DNA from 4 places in the Gottfriedia sp. NPDC058432 genome. Region 2 is predicted to be linked to each of the others. Evidence: riboswitches for the same ligand, from Rfam matches in the RefSeq annotation. Region 2 holds a riboswitch; each other region holds the start of a gene.

Region 1 (3,948 bases), on a different contig from region 2:
GTTAGCATATTCCTCTCAAATAATTGCCTATTACTCTTAGTTCAAGAAAAAATTTAATAAACTAAACATAAAAAAGCCCAAACCTTTGTTGCGTGTAGGTCTGAGCTTTTTACCGTTATTCTAAATAGATTTTCTTAAGCCGTTACTGTTGTAGTGTATTTTTCTTCCAAAGTCTTCTTTAAAAATGAAGCTAATTCGAGCATTCCGAATTTTCCAGCTTTTTCTTCTGCATCTGAGTTATAGTTGGTATTTGTATTGATATCATACGTAAAAATTGTACCTTCAGCATTTCTGATAAATTCGATTCCGGCAACTTGGACATTATTTTTAGCTAGAACCTCTTTATATTTCTCAATAATTTCGTCCTCAAAGCCTTCAATGATTTGGAACTTAGGTTTCTCTTCTACTTCTTCTCCTACTGGGCAGAATAAATCACCAATTTGGCACGCATCAGCTGGGCAAAGTTCAAAACCTTCCGAAGTATCAACTTTAACTGCATAAACAAAGTTTCCTCCTACAAATTCACAACGAGTGATGTAGCTTTCAGGGGATTGAATGTATTCCTGAATCAGTGTAATTCCATCAACTGGTTCTTCAAAGGTAGGTCCTTCCACATAAGCTTTTAAAGCTTCGATACTATGAAATAGTTGAACCCCTAACCCTTTACCAGCACGATTATGTTTCGTAATAAATGACTGTCCAGCAAAGTTTTTAGCTGCCTTAATAATGTTTTGTTTTCCAACTGCTGCGATCGTTTTAGGAGTCTTCACAGCATACTTGTTTAGCTCTAAATATTGTAAAACCTTACTAACTTCTAGCTTCAAGGCATTCGTTCCATTCAACACCGTACGACCATGTGCTTCAAGCCAAGCTAATACTTGACCAGTAAACTCGGCTGCAAAACGATGATCACGTGTATGAGAGGACGCACTCATTCGGCTATAAAAGATCCCTTCTGGTGGTGCAGTTGATAAATCTACCGTACCTTCGTCTAAATGCCATTCCTCATAAGGAACTCCAAGCTCCTCTAATCTTTTTGTTAAATGCACAGTCCACTCACTATTTTCATGAATTACGTATACTTTGCTCATCTTTAAATCCCCTTTCTAGTTCTTTATTAAACTACGTTTTTGTTCTACTAATGGCATAACTTGTTTTGAAAAGCGTTCCATTTCCTCAAGTTGAGGTGAAAATTGTAATAATAATAAGTCTAGGCCAGCTTCTTCATATTGTAAAATTCGTTCTGCAATTTGCTCTGGTGTTCCTACTAGATTTGGTCTAAGACCACGATTTGAAACTGAGTAATCTTGTAATTGGATTTGTTGTTCTAATTGTGATTTTGTAGTGAAGTCTTTAAAGCCTGCATACCCGCTTGAATCTTTCACAGTCGTAATTTTTTCTAGCTCAGCCAAAGCCTCTTCTTCTGTATCTCTACAAATAATATAAGCGGCCATACCGAAAGAACTTAATGGTGCATTTCCTGTTTGTTCACGGCGCACCTTCATATCTGTTACTTTCTGATTAATTTCTTCAACTGTTCCACCGTGCATCACATATGCGTCGCACTTTTCTACAATCGTTTGCTTTCCTTTTTCACTTTCTCCGCCTGCATATAGAATCGGATTTGGTCTTTGAACTGGTTTTGGAGCAAGCTTTGTATCCTTTAAGTCGTAATATTTACCTGAATAATTGAACGTTTCTTCTGTCCATAAGCCTTTAAGAACATCAATAAACTCCTCTGTCCGAGCATAACGCTCATCATGTTCTGTAAAAATACCGCCATATTGACGAGCTTCTTCTGCCCACCATGCAGAAACGACGTTTAGCGTAAAACGGCCGTTACTGATTTGATCAATATTAGCAGCCATTTTTGCTGTTACTGCAGGATTATGAAAACCTGGACGAATCGCAGTCATAATTTCGATTTTTTCCGTCACTGTAGCAAGTGCCGCTGCTGTTGACCAAGCTTCAAGTGAATCATGCTCCGGACCTTTAATATCGTTTAAATATAATTCAGCTATTAAAGTAGTCGAGTATCCCCATCTTTCAGCTGATTGAATAACCTCTTTAGCATATTCAAATGTTGGTGGCATTCTTTCGTCATCCACATTACGTAACCATCCTCCAAAAATCGGTAACCAAAAACCATATTTCATTTCTATTCTCTCCTTTATCATTAAAATTGTCTAGTTTTCGCATTGGTTAAGTTGGGTTTATATATAGTGAAATTCAGTTTTGTTTAACCTTCCGCGTAAATAAATAAAAAAAGAAAAAAGCCTCTTTCATTCAGAAAGAGGCATCGGAAACAATTGTTTTCGACTTATCTATCAGAATGATTTCATTCTGCAGGAAGTGGCACCGTTCCTAAATAAGGAGGTTGCCGGACGTCATAGGGCCTGATCCCTCGGTCACTCTCGATAAGTTTGAATTATGTAATTTCTTTAACTGAATCATAAATCCTAGTAAACAGATTGTCAATAAGGGAAATTAAACATCTTTATTGAGATAGCGCTTTCTTCGTTGTATTTATTAGAAAAAATAAAATTTTATAATTATTTAATTGAAATTAAATCGAATTTAATACATAGTACCAGTTCCCTTTAGTTTCACTTCTGATTTTACTCGAAATTCAATTTTTGGATAAATTTCTTCCCACTTATTTATTTCTTTTTTTGTCACTCCGTATTTTGCTTGATAGTTTAACCCAAGTCCAAGTGGATCAACATTTAATTCCTGTAGACGTTCTAGAAATTTTTTTGTTCTTGAGCTCATAATGATTGATGCTTTTTTCTCATACTCTTTCAATTCTCTATTTTGATGTAGTGTCTTATTAGATTCCTCAATAAATCCTTTTACCTTTATATGAACGTCTAGATATGGCTTTTTATTTTTAGGCATAACAATTTTCATGTCAGTTTTCGTATTTTCAGCACTTATGTAAAATTGATTTTTTCCTTTTCCAACATTAATTAATGTTGTTACTTTGGGATTTAAGAGCTCATTAAGCATCCTTGTTTCATCACGATTTAATACTGCTTTAAATTTTGTTCCTTTAAAAACTGCGGAAGTATTAATTTTAAAGGAACTATCGAACGGTTCAATAATAGGTAAATATGGATCTATACCGTTTTCTATCAATCGCATATAATAATCATTAAGTATCTCTGACATTACATATGGTGACCTATTTGATTCTTCATTAAAAGCTAACACAACAGCGTTACCCGCTAATCTCTCTGATTTAACCCTCCATGATAAAGCTTCTTTTGCAGTAGGTTCTCCTACAGCTACATAAGCAACACCTTGAATATCTGGCCGTTTAATAAACCACTTCATCAAATCAATTTGGTTTTCAACTAGTAGCTCTTTATCGATAACGATTACCCTACATTGAGCAAAATCTAATTTTTTATCTACTAAAGATTGGATTATTCTAATGGCCTCAGAAACTGAAGTTGATTTTTGAGAAATAATTTGAAAATTAGACTTTCCCGCTCCAATTTGTGCTGATGGGATGGCTAATTTCACTGACACAAGGTAGACGCCATTTTCATCTGTATGATCGATTCCTATCGCTACGACAAAAAAACGTTTATCAACATCGAGTAATTGGCAACCAGACATAAAACTTAATTCCATAATTAACAACAACGTTAAAATACGGTTCATGCTCTTTGCCTCCGTGATAAGAAAAAAATTAACACTACTAATATGCCTTCAGCAGGAAAACGGATATTTTGCCATATTTTAATCAGATCAAATAATTCTCTTTCGTTCGTAAATGTCTGCAGTGTCATCGTAACGGCTCCAAAAAATAGAAAGATCATATATCCATAAAATTTCCTTTTTTTAGCGGGTTTCAAATTATAATTAAAAAACATTCCTTCAAATAGTTTTAAACCAACATGCCATGTTAATATGCTAAATAATAGTGACAACAAAAGGAAT
Region 2 (3,948 bases):
TTTCCTTATAATCGCTAGAAACAATTCCTTTTTCTGTAATAATCGCCGTAATTAATTCATTCGGCGTCACGTCAAACGCTGGGTTTAATACATCGATTCCATCAGGTGCTATTTGAACATTTCCGATATGTGTTACTTCAGTACGATCGCGTTGTTCAATTACAATTTCGCTCCCTGATTCGATTGATAAATCAATTGTTGATAAAGGAGCTGCTACATAAAATGGGATTTGGTAAAAGTTTGCTAAAATCGCTAATTGTAATGTTCCAATTTTATTTGCAGTGTCCCCATTAGCAGTAATGCGATCAGCTCCAACTATAACTGCATCAACTTTTTTATTTTGTAATAAGTAGCCGACCATATTATCTGTCAATAATGTAACTGGGATACCACTTTGGTTCAATTCCCAAGATGTCAGTCTTGCCCCTTGAAATACTGGTCTAGTTTCTGTTGCATAGGCTGAAATTTCCCAACCTTTTTCTTTTGCTAAGTGAAGTGGAGCTAAAGCTGTTCCGTAGCGACTTGTCGCAATACTTCCTGCGTTGCAATGAGTTAATACCGCTGCACCGTCATGTAATAATGTTAAAGCGTTTTCACCGATTTCCTTGCAAGTTGCCTCATCTGCTAAATGTAATTTTATCGCTTCTTCCATGATGATTAATTTAGCTTCTGATACAGTAACTGCTTCTTTACTAGATCCAATTAGTTTTTCAACTGCCCATGCTAAATTTACTGCAGTTGGTCTAGCACTAATTAGTTCATCCGCTAATAATCTTGCTTGTTGATGAAATTCTTCAATTTGTTCAGTTTCAATTTCTCGAACACCTAAATAAAGTCCATACGCAGCTGCTAAACCGATCGCTGGTGCTCCTCTTACTTGTAATTTTACGATTGCTTCACGTACATCTAATAATGTTGTTGCATCTAAATAGTATATTTCAGTTGGTAATTTTGTTTGGTCTAAAATTTTTAAGCTTTCACCGTTCCATTGTAATGATTCAGGTATTTGCTGTAATGTAGTCATCGATTATTACTCCAATCCATTAAGTAAATTTCCAATATTTCTAATAGTAAATCTATTTTTTATACAATAAACTCCGAATTTTAAGACTTTTTTCTTTGCTTCAATTTTTTGATTATGTTCCAGTGCATCAATATCTTCAACATGAGCAAGACCGATACTTCTTCGGATTAATTCACATCCAATAACCCCAATTGCATCCACCCAATATCCTTCTAGTTTTTCTTTAATTAAAGCTTTTTGGTTAAACGGTCTAACACTATGCTCTTCCCATAGGCGAATAAATGTTTCATTAAAAACTTTTTCAATGTTTAAAATGTGTTCAATAATTTCGTCCTTTAGTTCAGTACGACTGAAAAGTTGAAAAAGTAAATTTGCCTGAATTTGCCCTAAATCAAATCCGATTGGTCCGACAAATGCAAATTCCGGGTCAATTATTTTTGTTTCTGTTTCAGATACGAAAATGCTTCCCGTATGTAAATCACCATGTAATAAAGCTTCTTTTTTCGATAAGAAATCTAATTTTAGTTTCGCAACCTCAATTTGTAGATCTTCATCATTCCATAGATTTTGAATTTCATCTGTTAATTCTTCTTCAAAACTATTTGTTTCACTGTTAAAAAATGGGTCCGTGTAAACAAGATTTTCTGTTATATCACATAAGTCAGGATTATTAAAAAGATACTCTAACTCTTTTTTCTTAGCCGGTGAAGTTCCAAAGTCTGAAGTGAAGAATAATGATTTAGCTAAAAATTCTCCAATATGTTCAGCTAAAAACGGATAGCTTTTTTTCTCAATGAAACCTTTTCGTAAAATTTGCAAGTGAGATAGATCCTCCATTACAGTTACAGCTTGATCTTCGTCATGTTCTAAAATTTTTGGTGCATGTAATGGGATTAGCTCATTGTATATTTTTGTCGCATTACTCTCGATCGTCGCTCGCTTTAATGTAAGTGGCCAGCTTTCTCCAACGACTTTTGCGTATGGTAGAGCCTGTTTTATAATTAACCCTTTCTCGCTTCCTACGGGATTAACTTTAAACACTAAATTTAGATTCCCATCCCCGATTTCTATACTTTCACATAGTTCATTTTTAAAATAGCCAAGTTTTTGTAAATAAGTAATTGCAGTTGCTTCTGTTAAAGGTCTATATTCTTTTCGTTCAATGACAGTCACTAAATTCATCCCCCTTGAATTTTGCAAAATAAAAAGCCTCTTTTCCGAGACGAAAAGAGGCAATACTAATTGGCTTTCGTCTCTTATCTACCAGAAAATTTCTTTTCTGTTGGAATTAGCACCGTGCCTTACTGAGCATTTAAGCTCAGGCGTATACAATACGCCCCATTTCACAATGGTATTACGGTCGGTTGCTGGGCATCGTCGGGCCAAATCCCTCCGCCTACTCGAAATAAGAGTTCGCATATTTGATTTTATAATCGTATTTTAGTTTATAAATTTTTAATTTGTCAATCACTTTTTTAAATTTTTTTGTAAATTTCTTCTTTTCTGTCTTCAAAAATAGGGATTGTACCGCGTATTTCATCGACTTTTTTCGGATCAATTTCACCGAATACGATTTCTTCATTCGTGCTACCTTTGGAAATTACTTCTCCCCAAGGGTCAATGATCATTGATCCTCCGCCAAATGTATTCGCTAAATCTTTTCCTACTCGATTACAAGCAACAACATAACACTGATTTTCAATTGCTCTTGCTTTTAACAAGATTTCCCAATGATTCATTCTTTGAATTGGCCATTCAGCGACAAAAAATAAAACTTTTGCACCTTTTTGAGAATGAGCTCCAATCCATTCAGGAAAACGCAAATCATAGCAAACAAAACCTGCAGCTGTTAATCCCTCGATTTCAAAAAGACCGTCTGTTTCCCCTGATTGAAGATAGTGATGCTCGTTCATTAACTGGAACAAATGAACTTTATCATAAGATTTTACTAATTCACCAGTATTGCTAATAACAATTAACGTATTCGTTACCCCATTTTCTCTTGCAATTGGGAACGAACCAGCAATCAATATTACATTATTTGATTTTGCAATCGACTGAAGTTCAGAAATAATCGCTTCTTGTTCACCTGTGTGCAAGCCAATCTCTTCCAAACAATAGCCTGTTGTCCATAACTCTGGTAATACGATAACCTGAACATTTTCTTTAACAGCTTCGTTTATTTGAGTTTTCATTTTCTCTAAATTAGACTTTGATTTACCTAAAATAACGTCAGATTGAATACACGCAATTTTAATCACAATTTATTCACCCTATTCTAAATTTTATAGACATTTTTAAATCGAGCATATATGATGGTGAAAGTTATTGCAACAATCGTTCCTGAAAATCATTCGATTAAGTAACGATTTAATCAACTTAAATTAATTATATTTTTGGAGTGATTAACTTGAATCATAGTAAACTATTAAACAATTTACCTAAACAATTTTTTGCTTCACTAGTCCAAAAAGTGAATCAGTCAATTAGTAATGGTCACGATGTCATTAATCTTGGTCAAGGAAATCCAGATCAGCCAACACCCGACCATATTATAAAAGCATTACAAAAGTCTGTTGAAAACCCTTTAACTCATCGTTATTCTCCGTTTAGAGGGATGAGCTCTCTAAAAAATGCTGTTGTAGAATTTTATAAACGAGAGTATGATGTTGATTTAGACCCAGAGGAAGAAGTAGCCATATTATTCGGTGGAAAAGCTGGATTAGTTGAGCTACCACTTTGTTTATGTGACGCTGGAGATACAATTTTAGTTCCAGATCCAGGCTATCCAGACTATTTATCTGGTATATCTCTTTCAAAAACAGTACCATACATGCTTCCATTACTTGAACAAAATCAATTTTTACCAGATTATAAATTAATTCCTCAGGATGTTTTGGATGCTAGTAAAATATTATTTATCA
Region 3 (3,948 bases), on a different contig from region 2:
TATTTGTGAAGAATTACAACTTGAAAAAATTACACTTAGACTTACATATATTAATATTTTAACCGAGCAAAAAATAAGCTTCGACCTCTTATTTACAAAAGATGAATTAACAAATTACTTATACAAAATGCTGGAAATTTATTATCCTTTTGCAAAATGGAAATACGATCATATTGAAACAAGGAATCAGACAATAAAAGAATTAAATTTTCCCTTTCCTTCTTTTAGAAAAGGTCAAAGAAAGTTAGCAGGTGCGGTATATCAAACAATTCAAGAAGGTAATAATTTATTTGCGGTAGCCCCAACCGGAATTGGCAAAACGGTTTCGACTATTTTTCCGACAGTTAAAAGTATTGGTGAGAATAGTATAAATCGAATGTTTTACTTAACTTCTAAGACGATTACTAGGACTGTTGCTGAAGAAGCATTTAAGCTAATGACAGATGAAGGACTTTGTATAAAGTGTACGACGATTACAGCAAAAGATAAAATCTGTTTTAAAGAAGAGACGATGTGTCAAAAGGATTATTGTGAATTTGCTAATGGTTATTATGACCGAATAAATGATGCTGTTCTTGATATTCTTTCATCGGAAAAATCGTTAACTAGGGAGAAAATAGAAGAATATGCCCGCAAACATACAGTATGTCCATTTGAATACTCTTTAGATTTATTAAATTCTTCCGATGCGATTATTTGCGATGTAAATTATATTTTTGATCCTAGAGTTTCGTTAAAACGATTATTTGATGAACATAAACGAAGTTCGGTTTTATTAATTGATGAAGCTCATAATCTTGTTGATCGTGCAAGAGAAATGTATTCTGCGAGTCTATTCAAATCTAAATTTTTAGAGTTGAAAAATAGATATAAAAATTTAAAAGATGAACTTTATGACATAATAAATGAAATAAATAAGCGATTTATTGAATTAAGAAAAAAATGGAAGGACGTTGTAACCCCAGTTTCAAAGGAAATAGATGGTGATTTACTAGAACTTCTACATACATTCAATGAAATCGTAGAAATAAAATTACAGGAAATGGAAGAGGACGAAAATAAACAAATTCTACTTGATACATATTTTGAGTCACTTAACTTCGTCAAAATTGCGGAGTTTTTTGATGAAAATTATGTATGCTACTATGAACTATATAAAAGTGAAGTACATTTAAAGTTATTTTGCCTTGATCCTTCTAAAGTAGTGAATGACGTCATAAAAAGATTTCGCTCTACAATTTATTTTTCGGCTACTTTAACGCCAATACAATATTTTCAAGATATGCTTGGTGATCAAAGTCGAGATTATACAATTTCAATCGATTCTCCTTTTCATAGAGAACAACTGGAAGTAACAATTGATCCTCTTTCAACTCGATACCAAGATCGTGAAAGAAATTTAGAAAGATTAATTGATTCTGTCTATAAAGAAATTACGAAAAGAAAAGGTAATTATTTAGTTTTTTATCCGTCATATCAATATTTAATTCAAAGTGTTGATTTATTTAAAGAGAAAAACCCTAACATAAAGACAATCGTTCAAGAAAATGGTATGTCTGAAATTGAACGAGAGGAGTTCCTTTTACAGTTTGATAGTCTAAATGAGGAAACTTTGGTTGGGTTTGCTGTATTAGGTGGAATATTCTCTGAAGGGATCGATTTAAAGGGGGATCGCTTAAACGGTGTCGTAGTAGTGGGTGTAGGATTGCCACAGATTTGTTTAGAAAGAAATATTTTAAAGGAGCATTTTAATTCGGTTGGAAAAAATGGGTATTATTATGCATATGTCTTTCCAGGTATGAATAAAGTAATGCAAGCGGGTGGAAGAGTTATCCGTTCTGAATCAGATGAAGGGACTTTATTACTAATTGATGATCGATATAAGAGTTCACTTTATCAAAGTTTATTACCTGAAGAATGGAAGTAAGAGTTAATTATTAAATAATTCAAAAAAAACGATTGATAATTATCAGAGTTTTTAATATACTAACAATATAATTTAATAATCTTATCAAGAGCGGTGGAGGGACTGGCCCGACGAAACCCGGCAACTCTAGTAAATACTAGAAAGTGCTAAATCCTGCAGGTGAAAAACCTGGAAGATAAGAGCGATATGTTTATTTTCAGACATAACCACTTCTTATTTTTTAGGAAGTGGTTTTTTTATTTGACTAAAATGGGGGATTTATAATGACTAACACAAAAGAGGCTTTAAACACGAATAAAAAATCGATTGAAACGGTAGCTGTTCATGGTAGCAAAGGGTATGATCCATTAACTGGTGCAATTAGTTATCCAATTTATCAATCAGCTACATTTAAGCATGCAGGTCTACATCAGTCAACTGGATATGATTATGCAAGATTACAAAATCCAACACGAGAAGAAGTCGAAAATACTGTTGCAAAATTAGAAAGTGCAAATTATGGCGTTGCATTCGCAACAGGAAATGCAGCAGTTACTGCAGTATTAAGCTTATTTAAAAAGGGTGATCACCTAATTGTTTCAGATGATTTATATGGTGGTACATATCGCTTATTCGAAGAAATTTATTCGCCATATGGACTTGAGCATAATTTTGTTGATACGACTGAAATTGAACATATTCTTGATGCACTTAAACCGAACACAAAAGGAATTTTTATTGAGACACCTTCAAATCCAATGATGAAAGTAACTGATTTAAAAAGAGTAGTAGAGATTGCAAAAAAACGAGATATTATTGTAATTGTCGATAATACATTTTTAACTCCTTATTTCTTTAGACCAATTGAATTAGGGGCAGATGTAGTTGTTCATAGTGGAACAAAGTATTTAGGTGGCCATAATGATACACTAGCTGGCTTCGTCGTAACGAATTCAGAATATACAAATGAACGAATTCGCTATTATCAAAAATCAACAGGTGCAACATTAGCTCCATTTGACTCTTGGTTAATCTTAAGAGGAATTAAAACATTGCATTTACGCATGGAATACAGTCAAAAAAATGCGATTGTACTTGCGAAGTTTTTAGAAAATCATCCAAATGTTACTGAAGTATATTATGTAGGATTACCAACGCATAAAGGGTATTCAATTATTAAAGAACAGGCAACTGGATTTGGTGCAATGATTTCATTTAAAGTGAAGGATTTAAGTTTAGTAGAACAGGTTTTAGGAAGCGTAAAAGTCATTACATTCGCAGAAAGTTTAGGTGGAGTCGAATCGTTAATTACGTATCCACATACACAAACTCATTCAGAGATGCCAGAGGAATTTAAAAGAAAGCTTGGTCTAGATGACCATACATTACGTTTATCAGTGGGAATTGAACATATTGATGATTTATTAAATGACTTAGAAAATGCATTGGGGTGATGAGCATGCAATTTGGAACGAAACTAATTCATAACGGAAATGAAATTGATCAGGCAACAGGTGCATTAAGTATACCAATTTATCAGACATCAACGTTTCATCAATTTGATATAGAGAATTTTGGGAAGTACGACTATGCGAGAAGTGGAAATCCAACAAGAGAAGCGTTAGAAAATACAATTGCAAAATTAGAAAATGGTGTACGTGGCTTTGCGTTTTCATCAGGAATGGCCGCAATCTCATCTGTATTATCTTTGTTTTCAGCAGGAGATCATATTGTCATTTGTGAAGATGTTTATGGGGGAACATTTAGAATAGCAACAAAAGTTTTAAATCGTTTCGGAATCGATTTTACTTTCGTCGACGCATCTAATTTAGAAGAGATTAAAGCCGGAATAAAGCCAAATACAAAAGGACTTTATTTAGAAACACCGTCTAATCCTCTTTTGAAAATTACTGATTTAAGTAGTGCTATTAAAATAGCAAAAGAAAATGACATCCTTGTCATTGTAGATAATAGTTTTTTATCACCATATTTACAAAGACCATTAGACTTAGGAGCTGATATTGTCGTTCATAGTGCAACAA
Region 4 (3,948 bases), on a different contig from region 2:
GTCGGAAATGTAAGTTCTGCTAAATTTATTAAAGTCGTTAAAGTGGCTCCCAACATCCCAACTGTAAATACAGTCAATAATAAAACGAACATTGTATCGGGAAAAACCGACGCATATGCAACAGTAGTAGTAGAACTCTCAGGGAAAATATTCAGTGCAAAAGCGGATCAGTATGGAAATTATAAAGTTACTATACCAATTCAGAATACTGGAATAAGTATATCTATTACAGCACAAGACAGTTCTGGTAAAGTAAGTGCAGCAAGAAGTACTAAAGTTGTAAGAATAGCTCCAAATATCCCATTAGCCAATACAGTCAATAATAAAACGAACACAGTTACTGGTAAAACAGAAGTAAATGCAACAGTGGGTGTAACAATCTCTGGGAAAGTATATAGTGCAAAAGCGGATAAATATGGGAATTATAAAGTAGGCATTCCAATTCAAAATTCCGGAATAAGTATATCAATTACAGCAAAAGACAGTTCTGGAAAAATAAGTGCAGCAAGAAGTATTAAGGTTGTAAGAGTAGCTCCGAACATACCAATTGTAAATACAGTAAAATACTATTCTACAACAGTAACAGGGAAAACCGAGAAGTATGCTATTGTAACTGTCAAAATTGGGACAAAAACATACACAGCAAGAGCAAATGTATCAGGAAACTACAAAGTACATATTCCAAAACAGCGAGCGGGAACAAAGTTAAATGTAAATACAAAAGATTCCAAAGGATTTGTAAGTGCTACTAGAGTATTAACAGTTTTAAAATAGTAAAAAGGCCAGTAATCATTCGGGGAATTGCGTTAGTTAAATAAGAAAAAAAGATCCTTCTCAAAAAAAGAAGGATTTTTTTGTGTTAATTATTACAATCAGTAATGAACTTTTTTATCTTTTTCTGAAAATTTTTCAACTGATAAATCAACATTTTTTATTAAGGCAGTAAAGAATTTTTTTATCCAAAAACACCAGCAAAAGGATTGAACCTTTTAAAAGAAGGCTCAATTCTTTTAATTATTATTTGAAAAAGAAAAAATCAGTAAGATCGTTAAAAACATCTGTGTTTTTTTTACTGAAATTTGCAATCAAACTAGTTATTTTAATATAACAATCATCATCTTCGTTTTATAATTTTATTACGTTCAATTTAAGGAACTAATAGAAAGAATCAAAATAAATATGTAAGGCTAATCTAAAAGTATTTTTACTTGGTAACTTTGAAAATAAATTATTAGTGTTTGGAGTGACAAGGTTTTCTACAATAGTTTGGAATTAATTTCCAAAAATTACTGAAAAATCTAACATTTAGTAAATGGGTTGACGTGATTTTTTTTATCGGTTAATCTTGTTTCAATCAATTAATAAAAATAAATTACATAACAAATAATTCTTATCCAGAGAGGTGGAGGGACTTGGCCCTATGATACCTCAGCAGCGGGTTCTATATGAACACTGTGCTAATTCCATCAGGGTATTGCCCTTGAGAGATAAGAAGAGTAGATTTTCCAACAAATCCTCTTCTATCTAAGAAGGGGATTTTTTTCATCTATACCCTTCATAATAACTAAATAAATTATTTCTTATCCAGAGAGGTGGAGGGACTGGCCCTATGAAACCTCGGCAGCGGGTTCTTGTAATACCGTGCCAATTCCATGGGAGATCCCAAAAGATAAGTAGAGTTAGTAAAAAACCTCTCAACTTGTCTTTGTTGAGAGGTTTTTAGTCTGAAGTAGAATAATTCCTTTTGAACGTGGAGCTTTATAGAAGAAGACATGGGAATTATTTGGTTTTAATACCAAGTATTCATATGTGAAAAATGTGATTTTGGTATTCTTAAGTGTTGTTGCCACCAATTTAGGTGTTCTACAGATAAAACATTTTTTTAAAGGAGGAAGGTACTGAAAATGCGATTTTTATTTAAAAGATTAATAACAATGATTGTTACGATTTGGATTATTATCACTCTTACCTTTATCATTATGCATCTCATTCCCGGTGATCCGTTTGCATCAGACGCAAAATCATTACCTGAAGAAATTGTCAAGAATATGCGGGCTAAATACAATTTAGATGAACCGCTACATGTTCAATACCTACTATATCTTAAAGATTTATTGCATTTTAATTTTGGTCCATCTATTCAATCGAAATCGAGAGGTGTAAACACATTAATTGCAGAAGGATTTGGACCATCAGCATTATTAGGAATTCAAGCATTGATAATAGCTTGCGTTGTTGGAATTGGATTAGGAACGATTGCAGCGTTAAAGCATAATAGATTACTTGATTATGTATCAATGTTTATAGCAATTATTGGAATTTCGATTCCTAGCTTTATATTAGCCCCTTTATTAATAAAATATTTTAGTGTTCAGTGGGGGCTATTACCAGTAGCATCTTGGGGGACTTGGAGCCATTCTATATTGCCGACGATTGCTTTGACAGTAGGTCCAATCGCAATAATTACTAGGTTTGTCCGTACTAGTATGATTGAGGTTTTGAATCAAAATTACATAAAAACTGCAGAAGCTAAAGGACTGTCAACAATTGAAATTGTCGTCAAGCATGGTATTCGAAACGCTTTAATTCCAGTTATTTCTTTTATTGGACCTTTATTTGCAGCGGTTATTACTGGAACTTTTGTAATCGAGAAAATATTCGCTATCCCAGGACTAGGTAAATATTTTGTAGATAGTATTTTTAATCGAGATTACCCAGTTATTCTAGGCACTACTATTTTTTATAGTTTTATATTAATTGTTACGCTTTTTATTATAGATTTGTCCTATCGTTTGATTGATCCACGAATAAAATTTGGAAAAGGAGATGAATCATAATGAATCAACCAGAAACGAATCTCGACTCTCTCTTTCATCCAGTAGATCGGTCGACAATGCAGAAACAAAAAATTATAAGGCCCCAAAAAAACTATGCGAATGAGATTGTTAGAAAGATAGCTAAAAATAAGCTTGCAGTAGTTGGCTTTATTTTACTTACAATCATTATTATTCTTTCAATTATTGGGTCTCATATGGTTCCATATAGTCCAAGTAAACAGTCTTTAACACAAGGAAATTTATCGTTATCTAGTAAACATTGGTTTGGAACGGATGATTTAGGTAGAGATGTGTGGTCAAGAACATGGGCTGGTGCTAGAATATCGCTCATTATCGGATTCTCTGCAGCATTAATCGATTTAGTCATTGGAGTGTTTGTAGGTGGTATTTCTGGCTATATGGTTGGAAGAAGTAAAATCGGAGATCGAATCGATAGTGTTTTAATGAGAATTGTGGAAATTCTTTATGGGATACCGTACTTACTAGTAGTAATTCTCTTAATGGTTATTATGAAGCCAGGACTAGGAACGATGATTTTAGCCTTATCAATCACTGGCTGGGTAGGAATGGCAAGAATTGTTAGAGGGCAGGTCCTACAATTAAAACAACAAGAATTTATACTCGCTGCAGAAAAGCTTGGTACATCACATTGGAAAATAATTTTAAAACATTTCATTCCGAATATGATGGGAATTATTATTGTTAATTTAACGTTTACGATTCCTAACGCTATATTTGCTGAATCTTTTTTAAGTTTTCTAGGATTGGGAGTACAGGCCCCGTCAGCAAGCTGGGGTACAATGGCAAACGATTCATTGGGGGTTATTTTAAGTGGACAGTGGTGGAGATTGTTTTTCCCAGGTCTAATGATTTCATTAACAATGTTTGCTTTTAATGCTTTTGGTGATGGATTACAAGATGCATTGGACCCCAAATCGAATAAGTAAGGAGGGATAAACAGTGAATTATTTATTAGAGGTCAATGATTTACATATCTCTTTTCATACAAATGGTGGAGAGATTCAAGCTGTAAGAGGTGTTTCATTCCATGTCGATCGTGGAGAAATTTTAGCCATTGTAGGTGAAAGTGGTTGTGGAAAAAGTGTAACAG

The links. A riboswitch is a leader RNA that binds a small molecule or an ion and turns the genes downstream of it on or off. The one in region 2 is predicted to bind S-adenosylmethionine.
Region 1: another riboswitch for S-adenosylmethionine. It lies ahead of ACFWM3_RS19610 (LLM class flavin-dependent oxidoreductase); the one in region 2 lies ahead of mtnK (S-methyl-5-thioribose kinase).
Region 3: another riboswitch for S-adenosylmethionine. It lies ahead of ACFWM3_RS04275 (trans-sulfuration enzyme family protein); the one in region 2 lies ahead of mtnK (S-methyl-5-thioribose kinase).
Region 4: another riboswitch for S-adenosylmethionine. It lies ahead of ACFWM3_RS18475 (ABC transporter permease); the one in region 2 lies ahead of mtnK (S-methyl-5-thioribose kinase).

The regions. Positions count from the first base shown of each region.
Region 1 covers NZ_JBHXLC010000024.1:26,491-30,438, reverse strand. Annotated here, with positions in the region: gene ACFWM3_RS19615 (ATP-grasp domain-containing protein) at 135-1,091, opposite strand; gene ACFWM3_RS19610 (LLM class flavin-dependent oxidoreductase) at 1,107-2,156, opposite strand; SAM riboswitch class I at 2,318-2,424, opposite strand; gene ACFWM3_RS19605 (Ger(x)C family spore germination protein) at 2,578-3,669, opposite strand; gene ACFWM3_RS19600 (GerAB/ArcD/ProY family transporter) at 3,666-3,948, opposite strand, start outside.
Region 2 covers NZ_JBHXLC010000020.1:43,071-47,018, reverse strand. Annotated here, with positions in the region: gene mtnA (S-methyl-5-thioribose-1-phosphate isomerase) at 1-1,024, opposite strand, end outside; gene mtnK (S-methyl-5-thioribose kinase) at 1,031-2,206, opposite strand; SAM riboswitch class I at 2,278-2,436, opposite strand; gene ACFWM3_RS18045 (carbon-nitrogen family hydrolase) at 2,500-3,282, opposite strand; gene ACFWM3_RS18040 (pyridoxal phosphate-dependent aminotransferase) at 3,426-3,948, shown strand, end outside.
Region 3 covers NZ_JBHXLC010000003.1:23,341-27,288, reverse strand. Annotated here, with positions in the region: gene ACFWM3_RS04280 (ATP-dependent DNA helicase) at 1-1,927, shown strand, start outside; SAM riboswitch class I at 2,006-2,109, shown strand; gene ACFWM3_RS04275 (trans-sulfuration enzyme family protein) at 2,191-3,360, shown strand; gene ACFWM3_RS04270 (trans-sulfuration enzyme family protein) at 3,366-3,948, shown strand, end outside.
Region 4 covers NZ_JBHXLC010000021.1:45,339-49,286, forward strand. Annotated here, with positions in the region: gene ACFWM3_RS18470 (Ig-like domain-containing protein) at 1-774, shown strand, start outside; SAM riboswitch class I at 1,388-1,494, shown strand; SAM riboswitch class I at 1,578-1,676, shown strand; gene ACFWM3_RS18475 (ABC transporter permease) at 1,905-2,837, shown strand; gene ACFWM3_RS18480 (ABC transporter permease) at 2,837-3,784, shown strand; gene ACFWM3_RS18485 (ABC transporter ATP-binding protein) at 3,798-3,948, shown strand, end outside.